4 regions of the Photobacterium atrarenae genome follow, and region 3 is predicted to be linked to each of the others. Evidence: riboswitches for the same ligand, from Rfam matches in the RefSeq annotation. Region 3 holds a riboswitch; each other region holds the start of a gene.
What was found. A riboswitch is a leader RNA that binds a small molecule or an ion and turns the genes downstream of it on or off. The one in region 3 is predicted to bind thiamine pyrophosphate.
Positions count from the first base shown of each region.

Region 1: it holds a riboswitch for thiamine pyrophosphate, as region 3 does, so the genes downstream of both, thiM (hydroxyethylthiazole kinase) here and thiC (phosphomethylpyrimidine synthase ThiC) in region 3, are expected to answer to the same signal.
Region 2: it holds a riboswitch for thiamine pyrophosphate, as region 3 does, so the genes downstream of both, thiD (bifunctional hydroxymethylpyrimidine kinase/phosphomethylpyrimidine kinase) here and thiC (phosphomethylpyrimidine synthase ThiC) in region 3, are expected to answer to the same signal.
Region 4: it holds a riboswitch for thiamine pyrophosphate, as region 3 does, so the genes downstream of both, thiB (thiamine ABC transporter substrate binding subunit) here and thiC (phosphomethylpyrimidine synthase ThiC) in region 3, are expected to answer to the same signal.

Region 1 covers NZ_CP101509.1:190,212-194,595, forward strand. The annotation lists gene NNL38_RS17030 (DEAD/DEAH box helicase) at 1-57, opposite strand, end outside; gene thiE (thiamine phosphate synthase) at 207-842, opposite strand; gene thiM (hydroxyethylthiazole kinase) at 854-1,639, opposite strand; TPP riboswitch at 1,849-1,946, opposite strand; gene NNL38_RS17045 (sensor histidine kinase) at 2,293-3,408, shown strand; gene NNL38_RS17050 (response regulator) at 3,405-4,106, shown strand; gene NNL38_RS17055 (potassium channel family protein) at 4,275-4,384, shown strand, end outside.
Region 2 covers NZ_CP101509.1:92,533-96,916, reverse strand. The annotation lists partial or broken gene NNL38_RS16635 (ABC transporter permease) at 1-515, opposite strand, end outside; gene NNL38_RS16630 (ABC transporter ATP-binding protein) at 628-1,398, opposite strand; gene thiD (bifunctional hydroxymethylpyrimidine kinase/phosphomethylpyrimidine kinase) at 1,398-2,231, opposite strand; TPP riboswitch at 2,304-2,401, opposite strand; gene NNL38_RS16620 (VOC family protein) at 2,616-2,975, shown strand; gene NNL38_RS16615 (FAD-binding oxidoreductase) at 3,010-4,384, opposite strand, start outside.
Region 3 covers NZ_CP101508.1:3,381,302-3,385,685, reverse strand. The annotation lists gene ltrA (group II intron reverse transcriptase/maturase) at 1-976, shown strand, start outside; gene crcB (fluoride efflux transporter CrcB) at 1,242-1,625, opposite strand; gene NNL38_RS15745 (universal stress protein) at 1,789-2,211, shown strand; TPP riboswitch at 2,275-2,372, shown strand; gene thiC (phosphomethylpyrimidine synthase ThiC) at 2,489-4,384, shown strand, end outside.
Region 4 covers NZ_CP101508.1:3,049,639-3,054,022, forward strand. The annotation lists gene leuC (3-isopropylmalate dehydratase large subunit) at 1-145, shown strand, start outside; gene leuD (3-isopropylmalate dehydratase small subunit) at 164-766, shown strand; gene NNL38_RS14110 (DUF547 domain-containing protein) at 901-1,683, shown strand; TPP riboswitch at 1,748-1,856, shown strand; gene thiB (thiamine ABC transporter substrate binding subunit) at 1,996-2,949, shown strand; gene thiP (thiamine/thiamine pyrophosphate ABC transporter permease ThiP) at 2,963-4,384, shown strand, end outside.

The DNA of each region.
Region 1 (4,384 bases), on a different contig from region 3:
GAGCGCTGCCACCGCTTGCGTCAGTGGTTTGCTCAGTCCAAGTTTAGAGAATGGCATGGATCGCCTCTGGTTCATCAAACAATCAGGTCACGCCTGAAACCGGCGCAACACAAGTAAGCGCGGGATTCTACCATGAACCCCGGCAAGCGCTGAGCATTTTTCCACGCGAAATGACCGACTTCAGTAACGAGAGTCATCTTCGAGGGTCAATCCCGAACGGTTTCCCGCATAGCCATCTGTTGCCGCAAGGCAGCAGCCGCATCACGCGGTGAATCGGCGTGACAAATGGCCGAGACCAGCGCAATCCCGTCAACGCCCGTTTCCACCACCGCATCAAGGTTAGCCGCGTTGATTCCGCCAATCGCAACGATGGGATAACTACTTTGGGCAATCGCCCTGGCCAGCCCGTCAATGCCCCACGCTTTCTTGATGTCGGTTTTGGTCGGGGTGGTAAAAATCGCACTCAGCCCCAGATAGTCCAGCGGGAGAAACTCAGCTTCCATCAGTTGCTGCTCGTTTTCAATCGACAAGCCGAGCAGCTTGTCTTCCCCAATCAATCGGCGCGCCAGCGCCGCTGGCATATCAGATTGTCCCAGATGGACACCATCGGCATCGACCGCCAGGGCGACATCGACGCGATCGTTGATGATCAAAGGCACACCCGTGCCGCGAAGGATGTCTTTCACCGCCTGTGCCCGCTCGATAAACGCGCGAACATCACCGTGCTTTTCCCGCACCTGCACCATGGTCACCCCGCCCGCAACGGCTTGTGCCACAACCGAGGTCAGGGTCGCGAGATCTTGCTGATCGTCTGTCACCAGATATAAATGATATGGGTTCACAACAGTGTTCCTTATGCTAACTTCAGGCGCTGGCGCAGTGTGGTTTCATCGAGCTGATACAGTGCATCGAGCAGGTTAAGCTGCAGGCTTCCGGGCCCGGCGGACTGCTCGGCGGCGATTTCTCCGGCCACCCCCAGGACAGCGGCGGCGGCAAGCCCAGTGGTTTCACCTACTGCCGCAAAAGCGCCGGTCAGTGCCGACAGCGTACAGCCCATCCCGGTGACAGACGGCATCATGGCATGGCCGTTGCGCAGCCGAACCTCGCCTTCCGCGGTTACCACGACATCGGTCGCGCCTGAAATCACCACATTGCACCCATGAACCTCGGCCAGATGACGCGCCGTCCCCACGGCAGCTTCACTGCTGTCCAGTGCATCCACCCCTTTGCTCTGGCCTGCTTCTCCGGCCAACGCAATAATCTCCGAAGCATTGCCGCGGATGATCAGCTGCGCTGCCGCCTGGGCGATCTGACGCGACGTTTGGGTACGCAGGGTGCTGGCCCCACAACCGACCGGATCCAGCACCACCGGCTTGCCATGTCGATTTGCTTGCTCAACGGCATAAGCCATGCGCGGCGTCCAGGAACTATCCAGGGTGCCGATATTCACCACCAACGCACCGGCAAAGCTCATCATTTCAGCCATTTCTTCACGCGAATGCGCCATGATCGGGGATGCACCCAGTGCCAGCAACGCATTGGCGGTGTTGTTCATGACAACGTAATTGGTGATATTGACCACCAGCGGCTTTTGCTGACGCACGGCATTCAGTGCGGAGACGATAGTTTCGGTATTCATATGCTTCCTCAGGCGTCACTGTGACGCGGCCTTGTCACGCTCACCGGTGAGCGGTTCATTTTGGGGAATACCTGAACAGAAATGATGTCAGCGGGAAACAGCCATTTGACGGCACACAAAGGCTGGATTTATCAGGCAGATACATCGGGCTGGAGAAGGAGAACAGCGCCCGGCGATCTATTTATTGAGGCGGAGGCATGATACCTTCCATCGCAAGCGGTATAGTTCCCTACGCCAGTGTTAACTGAATCAGGTTCAACGGGTCTCGCAATGCGATCTCAGCCTAACGGCTCCCCGACTATTTCCCGCGATGATATCAATATTGACTGAAAGCGCAACAAGCCGTGTTGCACTTTCAGTCACTTCAACAGCTTACCCCGCGACAGTCCGCTCCCAAATCGAACGCACCGTCAGGGTTGAGAAGCCCAGTTTTTTACAATTCAGTACATGCAACACAAGTTTTACATCACAGCAAAATTGAGATCCGATCAAAAGGACAGCCCAGAAACTTGAATTTGCTCTCAACTCGACGAATAGGTGATCGCCATTGCCGCTGTTAACCTGCTGACTCAAAAGAAATTACGCTTTCTTTACGGCCAGCATTCCCCGAACTCTGATAAAGTCACCCCATGTTCAGTCAACGACCCCAAGTTATGAAAGCCTCTGCACCCCAACGGACGATCAAAACGCAACGATTTGCCCGGGCGCGGCATTTCACCCAAGCGAATTGTGCCGGTACACGGCATTTTACCAAGCCGTGGCTGTTTGCGGCCTTCACCACCCTCGCCGCGCTGGCGGTGAGTGCCCTGCTCGACCACTGGCTTCACTCCACCGCGGCAGTTTTGCTGATCCTACAACTCGGTGTGGTCTGGGTGGCTTTACATGGGGATCGATTCCGGGCGTTCGCCGCCGCCGTGTGCAGCGCGCTGAGTTTCAACTTTTTCTTTACTGCACCACGCTTTTCCCTGCAGATGTTCCACCCCAGTGACATCATGAACCTGGGGGTGTTCCTGCTCGTTGCCCTGATCACCAGCCAGCTGGCCGAGCACTACCGCCGTCAGCAACAGGCGCTGAAACAAGCAACCCTGCGCAGTAACATTCTGCTGTCCGTCTCCCATGATCTGCGCACGCCGCTCTCCACCATCATCGGAACGCTCAGTACTTTGCAGGCGTATCGCAGCAAGCTGGCAGAGCCGCAACAGGAAGAGTTGCTGCAAAGTGCAATGGATGAAAGCCATCGCTTACACCACTATATCGAGAACCTGCTGCAGGCGACGAAACTGCAATGGGATCAAGTCACGTTGCAAACGACGGAACAGTCGATTGCCCCGATCGTGCATGCAGCCTGCCGCCGGGAGCGCAGCGATCGGATTGTTTTGCACATCATCCCGGATCTACCCCGGGTGCATGTTCAGGCTTCCCTGCTGGAACAGGCGCTGTTCAATGTGATTGATAATGCAGTCGCTTATTCTCCGGCGCAGGAGAAAGTCAGGGTTGAGGTCTACCAAGACGGCGATCAGGTAACCCTGGATATCTGCGATCAGGGTCCGGGGATCCCGCCGGACCAGCACCAGCAGGTATTTGACCTGTTCTACTCTCAGCGCCCCGGTAATCAGGCGGACGGTGGATCTGGTATGGGCCTGACCGTCACTAAAAGTATTATCGACGCCCACCGAGGCACCATTGCCATTGTGCCGGTTGACCAAGGCTGCACCATCCGAATCCAGCTTCCTTGTTACGAGGAGCTCTGTCACGAGGATCTGTCATGACGCCCTACACCATCCTCATCATTGATGATGAGCCGCAAATCCAGACTTTCATCCGTATTGCCCTTTCGGCCGAAGGGTTTCAGTCCGTCAGTGCAACAAATGTGGCTGAAGCGCAGGCGCAAATCAACACAGCAGCGCCCGACCTGATCATTCTGGATTTGGGTCTGCCGGACGGGGACGGCAGCGACTTGCTGCAACGCCTGCGCCGTGACCAGCCCACGCCGGTACTGGTGCTGACCGCCCGGGATGAAGAGGACGAAAAAGTCCGCCTGCTCGAACTCGGCGCCAACGACTATTTAAGCAAGCCGTTCGGGATCCGCGAGCTGATGGCCCGCATCAAAGTGCTGCTGCGCGATCTCATCCCTGCCGAAAAGCCGGCGAACAAGCTGGTGTTTGAACAAATGACCCTGGATATAGAACGCCACGAGGTGCTGCTTAACCACCAGCCGATTTCCCTGTCAAAAAAAGAGTTCGCCCTGCTCTCGACGCTGGCCCGCCATGCCGGGGAGCTGGTCAAGCAAGATCACTTGCTGCGCGATATCTGGGGAGAGACGCATCAGGACGATACCCATTACCTCCGGATCTTCATCAGCCAGCTCAGGCGAAAATTAAATGATGATGCCGACCAGCCCCGGTTTATCAAAACCGAACCGGGGATCGGCTACCGCTTTTTGCCCGAGCTGATCCATCGCGAATAGACCCGCGGTATCACCGAGCCGCATGGTGACACTCGGCTCCATACCCGCATAAACCACAGCATCAGGCAGCCCGTTTCTGACGGGATGCCGGCTCAAGCATGCCCGAAATGACTCGGGTCGGCTTTGTACACCTTCAACACAGAGATTAATACGAAACGAGGAATAAATATGGCTCACTTTACTGTCATTGGGCTTGGCCGCTTCGGCATCGCAGCCAGTCTGGAACTCATTCATCTGGGACACACCGTGACCGGGGTCGACCGAAGTGCCACGGTTGC
Region 2 (4,384 bases), on a different contig from region 3:
ATACCGGAGGCCAGCGCTGGAAGGGCCGCAGGCAGGCGGATCTGCCACAGCAATTGCCAGCGGGTAGCGCCCATGGTGCGGGCCAGATCCAGGTATCCGGTTGGTGTTTGCCGAAGGCCGTCGTAGCAACAGGTGGTGACGGGAAAGAAAATGATCAGCGCGGCCATCACCACTTTGGAAGCGATGCCGTAGCCAAGCCACAGCATCAGGATCGGTGCGATGGCAAAGACCGGGATCGCCTGGCTGGTGATTAGAATTGGTAGCAGCCAGCGACGCAACGGGGCAAATAGCAACATTTGCAAAGCAAAGAACAGCCCCATTGCCAGCCCAAGCAACAGGCCGAGCAGGACCTCGGTACTCGTGACCAGGGTGTGGTGCCAGAGTACATCAAACCGGGCCATGAGCTTGTTGAGCACCGCAACCGGCCCCGGGAGGATGAAGGGGGGAAGCGAAAAGACAATGACCGCTGCTTGCCACAGGCCGAGGATGATCCCAAAGCTGATTAGTGCCCGCAGCAGGTGTTGGGAGATCCCGGTTTGAGGGCTGGATGTTTTCGCCAGCGGTGCTGCCTGAAGCGATGTTGGTGCCCCCCGTGTTTCTTGCGGATGCGTTACCTGCGGATGAGTATCAGCCATAATCACGCTCCAGTTGGTCGATAATTGATTGCTGGTGGGCTGCCATCTGGGCGTCAAACTGCCGGGGGGGATTCGATGGTGGGGCATCCAGATGGGTTAACTGCGCCGGTCGGCCGGACATGAGGTAGATCTGGTGGCCCAGGCGCAGCGCTTCTTGCGGATCATGGGTGATCAACAGCACGGTGCGATCGGCGAGTAACTCAGCAGCCAGGTTTTGTAGCTTATGGCGAGTGACCGCATCAAGGGCGGAAAAAGGCTCATCCATCAGCACCAGCGGTTTGTCCTGCATCAGGGTACGGGCCAGGGCAACCCGTTGTCGCATCCCGCCGGAGAGTTGATCCGGTCGTGCCGCGTGTTGCTCTGCCAGGCCAACCGCTTCCAGCAGTGCCATGGCTCTGGTCGTGTTTGGCTGCGATGAACTACTCCCCAGCCGCTGGCTGAGACAGACATTATCGAGCACTGACAGCCAGGGCAGCAGCAGATCCTGTTGCGCCATATAGGCAACCCGGTTATCCAGGAGCTGCTGATCGGAAGTCAGCAGCTCGCCCTGCCAGATCACATCATCGGTCAGCCCTGCCAGATGCCGCAGCAGGGTGGTTTTGCCGCAACCGCTTTTGCCTAGCAAGCAGGTCCACTGGCCGGCGGGTAAGGTCAGGTTCAAATCAACGAATAAGTCATGGTCTGCGTCCCGGTAGCGGAGCGAGGCCTGATTCAGGCTTACGCGTACTGGGGGTGATTGCGTTCTTGCGGCTGGCGACAACATCATGAACGCTCCGGCTGGAAATGTCCGTCAAAGAAATGGTGCACCGGGCCATGGCCGGCTCCAATCCGGAGTTGATCGGCATGGCGGATGGCTTCGGTAATGTAGGTTTTGGCATGGCGGACGGCTTCGATCAGTGTCAAGCCCTGAGCAAGGAAAGAAGCGATTGCTGCGGACAAGGTGCAGCCAGTACCGTGGGTGTTATGGGTGTCAATCCGCGGGTGGCTGAAGCGGAGCACCTGATCGCTCAGGATCAGCAAGTCGGTGCTTTCACGCGTTTGCGACAGGTGACCGCCTTTGAGCAGCACGGATGTTGCGCCCAGGCCGCGCAACGCTTCAACCAGCTGGGCCATGTCGTCTTCATTGTGCGGGATCTCTGCATCCAGTAAGGCCGCTGCCTCCGGCAGGTTTGGCGTGATTACATCAGCCAGCGGCAGTAATTCAGATTTTAGGGTCTCAATGGCTTCCTGTTGCAGGAGCAGATCACCACTGGTTGCGACCATGACCGGATCGATGACTAGAAATGGCGGTTGATATTGGCGCAGTTTCGCCGCTACGGTGCGGATGATGGCGCTGTCGCTGAGCATGCCGATTTTGACGGCTTTGACATCGAGATCGCTGAAAACGGCGTCCATCTGTTCGGCAACAAATTCTGGGGAGATGTTGAAAATCCCCGTGACCCCTTGGGTATTCTGCGCCGTCAGGGCGGAAATGACGGAGCAGGCATACCCACCGGTGGCTGAAATAGCTTTGATATCGGCCTGGATCCCGGCGCCGCCGCCACTGTCTGAGCCGGCAATGGTTAATGTAATTGGTGTTTTTGATTGAACGGCCATAACTACCCCTAACGGTGTTGCGCAGGGTAGCAGGTGTCTGAGAGAGGCCTGCACGGATCGGGCAGGGGGCTGAAGACACGGTTGCTAGTTCCCTACGCCATTATTAAATGGATCAGGTTCAACGGGTCCCACCGAAGTGGTCTCAGCCTATGGCTCCCCGACTAACTTACCTAAAATGATTGTTCAGAATGACTGGACACACAAATATTCGTGCCAGAAGTTGCTGTATTCTAACCACGTTTTTAACCAAGGGGCAATGTGAAAAGTGTAATTATCGGGCTGGGGGCGGAAGTTTGCATCGCAGTGGTCTACGGTTGAACAGGACTATGGTTCAATAGCGGCACGTTGACATAAAGGTGGCATGGCACAGTCAGGGAGATAAAGATGAGCCAGATAAATCAGGACAAAATCAACTATATCGAGTTTCCGGCGGTGGATCTGGAAGCAACCAAGCAGTTTTTTCACCAAGCGTTTGGCTGGGAATTTACCGATTATGGTGAGGATTACACCGCATTTTCAGACCAGGGCGTGGATGGTGGTTTTTTTCGGGCGGATTTGAAGTCTTCGACCCAGAACGGAGCTGCCTTGATAGTGCTCTACAGTGCTGAGCTTGAAGCAACGCAGGCCAAGGTAGAAGCTGCTGGCGGTACGATGGTGAAGCCGATCTTCTCGTTTCCGGGGGGACGCCGTTTTCAGTTTCTGGAGCCCAGCGGCAATGAGCTGGCTGTGTGGTCGGATCAATAACGCAGCTCCCCGCCTCGGCGGGGAGGTTTTTATCTTAGGCGACCGGCTGTGAAGGCGGTTCAGTGGCAGCCTCAGCCAATGTTTCAGGTGTTGGTTTGGTGGCAGGGTACTCTAACCAGTACTTGCCGGGTGACAGAATATGGTTGGGATCCAGGCTCTGTTTGAGTTTAGCGAGCAGGGCCAGGTGTTCTTTGTTCACAAAGGGCTTAATGGTGTCAAACAGCCCTGAACCACTGCGATACGGGCAATAGCCGGCAGCGAGCAGCGCATTGTCGATGGCGTGGTGGAAGCGGTTTGCCTTTTCGATTTCGGGTTCGGTTTTGCCAAAGCGAATGTTGGCGATCAGGACCACTGCCCGTTCGTTAACATTGGTCATGCTGTAACGCTCTTCATAACCGTATTCACGGAACAGGCGACGGCAGATACTGAGCATGTTGGCAATATCCTCGCGGGAATGGCTGCTTACTGCACAGATCCACCGAAAACAGGCCGGAAATTCTGAGGTTTTCATGGCAGAACTGGCAGTGGGGTGGTCCAGCAGAGTCTGGATCGCGGCATCGGACGGTACCCCTTGCTTGAGGTCCAGCACCAGTTTGAGGCCGTCAATCAGCGGCGATTTCAGATACTGATTGAGCTGATCGAGCAGTCGCCAGCGAAAATTGTCGAGCAGGAGAATTTTTGCGCCGGGGATCTGTTGTTTTAAGGTTTGCTTAAAGTATTGGTACCGGGCCTTGACGATTTTTTTCGGTCCGGCCAGGGAGGTGGTCAGTACCCAGGCGCCAGGTGCTTTGCGTGCCTGCTCTCCCATCGCCCGGGTCATGCTCACGGTATGCACACCGCTGGTCACCACGCCCTCCAGTTTGAGTTTGCCGATGGTGGCCACCATTTTGGGCGCATCGTCTTCTTGAGGGCAGATCACAATGACGGTAGCCTGATAAGCTGGCTTCGGTTGCAGCGCCAGCGTCATCTCGAGGACGATCCCAAGGTTCGATTGGCTGAACAATCCCTGAAGAATTGGCCCTGTACCATAGGGATAGAGGTGGCTGGCCACACTGTGTTCAAACATTCCCATGCCGGTAGTAATGATCTCACCGGTCGGCAACAGCACTCGCATGGATTGCACATGACCAAAACGATCGGCGTAGTCGGTATGGCCGAACCCGCGCTCGAGGATATTTCCGACCATGCTGGTGTGCAGGCCGGCGGCAGTAATATCCAGCTGTAACTCACTGCTTGCTTCTTGCAGGGCATGATAGAGCTGCGACTGGGTGATCCCGGGCTGGATTCGAACGTAGGCCTGCGTGTCATTGATTTCGAGAACTCGGGATAAGCGGCTGAGGTTGACAATGATTTGATTCGGCTGCGTTCCCTGCGCTGTGCCATAGCCCCAGTTCTTGCCTTGTGCGACC
Region 3 (4,384 bases):
TTATGGGTTCAGGCCTAACCGCAGTGCCCACCATGCATTGGTGGCAGCAAGCCACTACATCAGGGAGGGGCGGGGTTATGTAGTCGACATAGACCTGGCGAAATACTTCGATACTGTGAACCACGATAGACTGATGCACAGGCTATCGGAGGACATCACAGATAAACGGGTCCTGAAGCTGGTCAGGTCATACCTACAGGCAGGCATAATGCGAAACGGGTTAGTTGAGCAGAGGCAACGAGGGACGCCACAGGGTGGACCATTATCTCCGCTGCTATCAAATATCGTATTAGATGAGTTGGATAAAGAGCTTGAGCGAAGAGGGCATAAGTTCTGCCGATATGCAGACGACTGCCAAATCTACGTGCACAGTGAGGAAGCCGCCAATCGAGTAAAAGCCTCAATCACGGAGTTCTTGGAGCAGAAACTGAAACTCAGGGTTAACCGTGAGAAAAGTGCGGCAACGAGAGTGACAGAGCGGACTTACCTAGGCCATCGCTTTCAACGAGATGGAAGCATCCATATCTCGAAGACAGCACAAACTCAGATGAAGAAGCGAGTGCGTCAAATAACGAAGCGGAATCGAGGGCGAGAGTTGAAGACAGTCCTAGTCGAACTCACTCAATACCTAAGAGGTTGGCAACACTATTTCAAGCTTGCCATACGGAAAAGCGCGATGCAGCGCTTGGATGAATGGATAAGGCGGTGCTTACGGTGCTATCGCCTCAAGCAGCGCAAGCGCAGATACAGCATAGCGACATGGTTACGCCAAGAGGGTGTAAGCGAACGCAATGCGTGGAAGCTGGCGATGTCAGATAAAGGGTGGTGGCACTTGGCTTTATCGCCCCAGCTCAATCAGGCCATGCCAATGAAATGGTTCAAGGATATGGGTCTGTACTCGTTGCGAGATGGGTACGAGTCACTGAAAATATATTCGGAACCGCCGTATGCGACCCACGCTTGTACGGTGGTGTGAGAGGACGGAGGCCGTGAGGCCTCCTCCTACTCGATTGCCCAGCGAAGCTGGCAAACCTGTCAGGCTGAAAGAAGCCTGAATCGCCCCGACTGATACCAATCGCAGTAAATAACTGGTCATCCTAGCTTGTTCAAATGCTCGATAACTGCGTTAGAAGTTTTGATTGTAGAATAACTACTGATCAAAAAATCCTGCCTTGTTCTCAAACGTTTTTCCTGCACTATGTCTGCTCACTGATTTACTTTGATTGGTATTAGAATGGTCTTTAGCTTTTCACCAGGAGTTGATAGCCAATAAAGCAGGCCGTCAGACTGAGGGCGACATTGAGAAGCATATTGAGTCCGGCTTTTAAAAACGCGCCTTGTTGCATCAGGATGACATTATCCATGGAGAAGGTTGAGAAGGTGGTCAGGGCGCCGAGGAAGCCGAGGCCGATCATCGGACGGGCGGGGATGGCTGTGATCATGCCCTGGTTGATCGCCGACATCAGCATGCCCATGAGGAATGAACCGACCACATTGACCACCAGGGTGCCATAAGGAAAACCTCGGCCAAACCAGCTGACGCATAGCTCAGAGATCAGGTACCGCGAACAGGCACCGAATGCTCCGCCTAACGCAATTAGCCCAAGAAAGAGAAATTGGCTCATTTACACTACTTTAGATTGTGAGAACGTTGCCATACTAATACCACGATCTTGCTACGTTGATCATCTTTGCCCGGCAGTATTGATGCAATCATTGATTGAGCGACGGCATGATCATTGGTTTTAAGCACGTCACCCGCTGCGCTTATCTATGGGGAGGAAGTGTATGGCCTTGTATCAAATCGTGTTGCTGGCAGTCAACCCGGATAATCTGGATGCACATCAGCTGATGGTGAAGGCGGCTGTTATTGCTGAGCAAAATCATGCTGAACTACACGTCGCGTTTGTGGAGCCAGGGCTGGGGAATGTCAGCTTTCTCGATGCGGAGTTGGGGTTGGAAGAGGCGCACTTGGATACCCAGGCGACGCGGATTCTACAATTGTCAGCCTTGTCCCGGCGCTCCCCTTATAAAGTCCGCGCTATGCATATTGCCGATGGTGACGTTGCCAAGCACTTGCTGGTTCTGGTCAAACAGGTTCGGGCGAATCTGGTGGTGTTGGGGGTGCATAAGAGCGGTGTTCAGTGGTTTGGCGACCTCAGCCAGGTATTGTCGCAGCAAGGCGGCTGTGATGTGCTCATGTGCCATTGAACAAAGAAGTCAGAAAGCGGTATTGGATGGTTGCTGATCGTTCAGGACTTCCATATACTCGAGAGTAACTTGTCGGAGTGCCAATTGGCTGAGACCGCATTGCGGGATCCGTAGAACCTGATCAGGCTAATACCTGCGAAGGGAACAAGAGAAAATCTTCTGTATTGCTGCATCCGCAGCTGCTGTTCCAGATGATGTTACACACCCTACGTGTAGCCTCTTGTTGACGCACCCACCGATAAGCAAATTCCCTTTTATACAGAACAAGGAAATTGCTATGTCGAATCGCAAACAAGCGAGACTGGAAGCGAAACAATTCATTGATTCACTCACTACCCAACCGTACCCGAATTCTCAAAAGGTCTATATCACCGGCAGTCGTGACGACATCCGTGTCCCGATGCGGGAAATCACTCTGGCGGATAGTCTGGTTGGCGGTACCAAAGATGCGCCGGTTTTTGAGCCCAATGAGCCGGTACGTGTTTACGATACTTCCGGTCTGTATACCGATCCTGAACATGAAATCGATATCTATGCGGGCCTGCCACGGCTGCGGGAGCAGTGGATTGCTGAGCGCGAAGATACCATCGAGCTGGATGAACTGAGCTCGGCTTATTCCAAAGAGCGTCTGGCTGACGATACGCTGGATGATTTGCGCTTTGGCGAGCGGGCCCGGATCCGCCGTGCGAAAGACGGGGCGAATGTCACTCAGCTTCACTACGCGCGTCAGGGGATCATAACCCCGGAAATGGAATATATCGCGATCCGTGAAAATATGGGTCGCGCCAAGTACCGCGATGCGTTGCTAACCCAGCAACATCCGGGGCAAAACTTCGGGGCCAATCTGCCGGAAGAAATTACGCCGGAGTTTGTGCGTCAGGAAGTGGCAGAAGGTCGGGCGATTATTCCTGCCAACATTAACCACCCGGAATCGGAGCCGATGATCATCGGCCGTAACTTCCTGGTCAAGGTGAATGCCAATATCGGTAACTCCGCGGTCAGCTCATCCATCGAAGAAGAAGTCGAGAAGCTGGTGTGGTCCACCCGCTGGGGCGGCGATACCGTGATGGACCTGTCGACCGGCCGCAACATCCATGAAACCCGCGAGTGGATCATCCGCAACAGCCCGGTTCCGATTGGCACCGTGCCGATGTATCAGGCGCTGGAGAAGGTGAACGGCATCGCTGAGAATCTGACCTGGGAAGTGTTCCGCGACACCTTGCTGGAGCAGGCTGAGCAGGGAGTGGATTACTTCACCATTCACGCCGGGGTGCTGCTGCGCTACGTACCGATGACTGCCAAGCGGGTGACCGGGATTGTTTCGCGGGGCGGCTCAATCATGGCCAAGTGGTGCCTGGCCCACCACAAAGAAAGTTTCCTCTATGAACACTTCCGTGAGATTTGTGAAATTTGTGCCCAGTACGATATTTCGCTCTCCTTGGGGGATGGCTTGCGTCCGGGCTCGGTCGCCGATGCCAACGATGAAGCTCAGTTCAGCGAGCTGCGCACCTTGGGTGAACTGACCAAAATTGCCTGGGAATATGATGTTCAGGTGATGATTGAAGGTCCGGGACATGTGCCGATGCACATGATCAAAGAGAACATGGAAGAGCAGCTCAGGCACTGCCATGAAGCGCCGTTCTACACCCTGGGCCCGCTGACAACTGATATTGCCCCGGGCTATGACCACATTACCTCGGGCATTGGCGCGGCGATGATTGGCTGGTACGGCTGTGCCATGCTGTGTTACGTGACCCCGAAAGAGCACCTGGGCCTGCCGAACAAAGACGATGTGAAGGTCGGGCTGATCACCTATAAGCTGTGCGCCCATGCAGCCGACTTGGCCAAAGGTCATCCGGGAGCTCAGGTCCGGGACAACGCGTTGTCGAAAGCCCGGTTTGAATTCCGCTGGGAAGATCAGTTCAACCTAGCACTGGATCCGGAAACTGCCCGGGCTTACCACGATGAAACTCTGCCGCAGGAGTCCGGTAAGGTCGCACATTTCTGCTCGATGTGTGGCCCGAAATTCTGCTCGATGAAAATTTCCCAGGAAGTGCGGGACTACGCCAAGGCGCTCCCTGAAGGGGCGGATGCGCAGGCAGTCGAAATCAAGTTACTTGATGATCCGCTCGAAGGCATGCAGCAAAAAGCCGACGAATTCCGGGCTCGCGGC
Region 4 (4,384 bases), 330 kb from region 3:
CTCGACCAGTAACCGTAATTTCGAAGGCCGCCAGGGCCGCGACGGCCGCACCCACCTGGTCAGCCCGGCGATGGCCGCGGCTGCTGCATGTGCCGGCCACTTTGTCGATATCCGCGCGCTGGAACCAGAAGCCGCGACCGCATAATTCAGAAGGAACGAAACAATGACAGGATTTAAACAACACACCGGCCTGGTAGTTCCTTTGGATGCTGCCAACGTGGATACCGATGCCATTATCCCGAAACAGTTTTTGCAGAAAGTCACCCGCACCGGCTTTGGCAAGCACCTGTTTCACGACTGGCGCTTTTTAGATGATGCCGGCAAGCAGCCGAACCCGGATTTCGTGATGAACGCGCCACGCTACCAGGGTGCCAGTATCCTGCTGGCGCGGGAGAACTTCGGGTGCGGCTCATCCCGCGAGCACGCCCCGTGGGCACTGGCCGATTACGGTATTCAGGTGATGATCGCGCCGAGTTTTGCCGACATTTTCTACGGCAACTCAATCAACAACCAGATGGTACCGGTGCGCCTGAGCGACGCCGAAGTCGATGAGCTGTTCACATTCGTCACCGCCAACGAAGGGGCTGAAATCACCGTGGATCTGGAAGCCATGACGGTTTCAGCCAACGGTAAGCAGTACCACTTTGAAATCGATGAGTTCCGCCGCCACTGCCTGCTGAACGGGCTGGATAACATCGGCCTGACCCTGCAGCATGAGGACAAAATCGCCGAGTATGAACGCAATATTCCGGCATTTCTGGCCTGATTGCGGATATCATCCGCCCCGGCCACCGTGCCGGGGCTTTTTCAATGCTGGCAACATCTGTCCCAAAAAACTGAAAGAAAACAGCGGCCCGCAGGTCTTTTCCTTTGAACCGCTTAGAATCTGAAGGACACCCCATGCGCTCCCTGTTTGCTCTGATCCTGCTCTGCTTATCACCCGCTATTTTCGCCGCGCCCAAAGCCGACCTCTGGCCGGACTGGCAGCCGCATAACGCCGCTAGCACGGTGCAGGTTGACCACAGCCGCTGGCAACAGCTGCTGGATAAATATCTTGTCACCCAACCAACCCAGACCCTGTTTCGCTACCGTCAGGTCAGCGACAGCGATCGCTACGAGCTGGGTCGCTATGTGCGCGATCTGAGCCAAAGCGATCCACGTCAGCTCAACCGCCGCGAGCAGTTTGCCTACTGGGTCAACCTCTACAATGCCCTCACCGTCAAACTGATCCTCGACAACTACCCCGTGAGCTCGATCACTAAGCTCGGCGGCCTGTTCAGCTTCGGTCCCTGGGATGAAGAGGTTATTACCATCAACGGCAAAGCCCTGACCCTCAATGACATTGAGCACCGGATCCTGCGCCCGATCTGGCAGGACCCGCGCATCCACTACGTGGTGAACTGCGCCAGCCTCGGCTGCCCGGATCTCCAGCCGCAGGCCTTTACTGCCGCCAATGCCGAAGCCCTGCTCGAGCAAAGCGCCAAACGCTTTATCAACAGTGACAAAGGCGTGGCGGTGCGCGGCAACCGGGTACGTCTGTCATCGATCTATGACTGGTACGGCAGCGATTTCGGCACCCGTGCCCAACTGCAACGCCACCTCAACCGCTACCGGGATGGGAAACCGGTGACGCTCAACAGTGTCAGTTACGACTATAACTGGGCCCTGAACGAAGCCCGCTAACGTGCTTGTAGGCCGGACGATTGCGAGAAGCTGGCAACCCACCGCCGGGCAGATTACAATACCGGCTGTTCTCATGGGGTGTCTGAGCCCGGCTCAGACTGAGACTGCCTACGCAGAACCCATTGAACCTGAACCAGATCATGCTGGCGTAGGAATTGAGATGATTTGAAGTGCCTTTGCTTTTCCAAGTCGCAGCACGATGCCGCGAGCCCTTCTCAACCCTAAGCCGCTCAAACGATTTTCTTCTCTTGCAGGATGCAAGCGTATCAGGAGCGCACCGTGAAAAAACATCTGTCTATTTTGACCCTGGCGATGGCCGCCGGCTCTGCCTGGGCCGCCGACGAGACTCTGACTGTCTACACCTACAGCTCATTTGCCTCAGACTGGGGACCGGGCCCGGCGATTGAAAAAGCCTTTGAAGCCCAATGTGACTGTAACCTGGAATTTGTCGCCCTTGACGATGGCGTTTCCATCCTCAACCGCCTGCGCCTGGAGGGCAAAACCACCCAGGCCGATGTCGTGCTGGGGCTGGACAACAACCTGATCAGCGAAGCAAAAAATACCGGCCTGCTGGCCGAGCACCAGCTCGATACCAGCAAGCTGGATGTGCCGAACGGCTGGCAGGACACCACGTTTGTCCCGTTTGATTACGGCTACTTTGCCTTTATCTACGACAGCAGCAAGCTGAGCAACCCGCCGAAAAGCCTGGATGAGCTGGTTCAGCGCGATGATCTGAGCATCATCTACCAGGATCCGCGCACCTCGACCCCGGGCCAGGGCCTGATGCTGTGGATGAAATCCGTCTACGGCGACCAAGCCAGCGACGCCTGGCAGCAGCTGGCGAAGAAGACCGTGACCGTCACCAAAGGCTGGTCGGAAGCCTACAGCATGTTCCTTAAAGGCGAATCCGATCTGGTGCTCTCCTACACCACCTCTCCGGCGTATCACCTGATTGCCGAGAACGAAGGCAAGTATAAAGCGGCGAATTTCAGCGAAGGCCACTATATGCAGGTGGAAGTGGCCGCCAAGCTGAAGGGCAGCAATAACCAGAAACTGGCCGATCAGTTCATGGCCTTTATCCTGACGCCACAGTTCCAGGGGGAGATCCCGACCGGCAACTGGATGTATCCGGTGGTCAAGCAGGAGCTGCCGCAAGGGTTTGAGCAACTGACCCTGCCGGCCAAATCGCTGGAATTTACCGCAGAGGATGTTGCGGCGAACCGACGTGGATGGATCCGTGAATGGCAACATGCACTGACCCGTTAAAAGCGAGACGCTGTTGAATACCCGCGTAACCCAAGTATTGCCCGGCCTGATCTCGGCCGGGTTGATTGTAGCCCTGGTGGTCAGTGCCCTGAGCGCCCTGATTGGCCAGGCCCATTCCCTGAGCCCGTGGCTGATCTGGCAGGATCCCTACCTGCGCCATGTCACCGGCTTTAGTTTCTACCAGGCATTCCTGTCGACATTGCTCAGCATTGTCCCGGCGATCCCGGTCGCCTATGCCTTTTCCCGCCGCCGTTTCCCCGGCCGCAGCCTGCTGCTGCGCCTGTTCGCCATGACCCTGGTGCTGCCGGTACTGGTCGCGGTATTCGGCCTGCTGGCGATATACGGCAAAAGTGGGCTGCTGGCCCAGTGGCTGGAGCACAGGGGCGGATCGATGCCATTCTCCGTCTATGGACTTCACGGCATTTTGCTGGCCCATGTGTTTCTCAATTTCCCGCTGGCCACCCGGCTGCTGCACCAGAGCCTGGACAGTATTCCCTACGAACAGCATCAGCTGGCCGCCCATTTGGGGATGCGCGGCTGGAGCAAGTTTCGCTTAATCGCCTGGCCGCGGTTGCGCCAGCAACTGCCGCAGGTCATCGGCCTGGTGTTCATGCTCTGCTTTACCAGTTTTGCCGTGGTGATGTCGCTCGGCGGCGGGCCCAAAGCGACCACCATAGAGCTGGCGATCTATCAGGCGCTGCGCTACGACTTTGACTTGGCCGGCGGGGCCATGCTGGCCCTGTGGCAAATGCTGATCTGCTGCAGCCTGGTGTTATTCAGCCAACGCTTTGCCAAACCACTCGCCACCCTGAGCGGCGCGACTGCCCGTCCGCTGCCGCCACAACACGACAGCTGGCAGGGCAAAGTCTGGGACGGTGTGTGGATTGCCTTCACTTTGCTACTCGTGCTGCCGCCGCTGCTGGCGGTGGTCGGTGCCGGGCTGAACCCGCAACTGCCGGCGCTGCTGAGCGATCCTGCGCTGTGGCAGGCGGTCGGGACCTCGCTGAAAATCGCCTCGCTGGCCTGCCTGCTGGCACTGCTGGGCGGCGTGACGATTCTGCTGGCCAGCCGTCAGTGGCGGTTGCGCCACCATGGCCTGTCGGCCGACGGCATCGAGCTCATCGGCACCATGATTCTGGTGACGCCGGGGTTGGTGTTGAGTACCGGGATCTTCCTCCTGCTGCGCCAGTTTACCGACGTCTTTGCCGCGGCATTCTGGGTGGTGGTCAGCGTCAATGCCCTGATGGCCTTGCCCTATGTGATCAAAACCCTGAGCCAGCCGATGCTGCACATCGCCCAGCAGTACAACCCGCTGTGTCACAGCCTCGGCATGCGGGGTGGGGCCCGGCTGCGACTGGTCGAATGGCCGGCCCTGCGCAAGCCGATCGCCCAGGCGCTGGCGATGGGCTTTGTCCTGTCGCTGGGCGATCTGGGC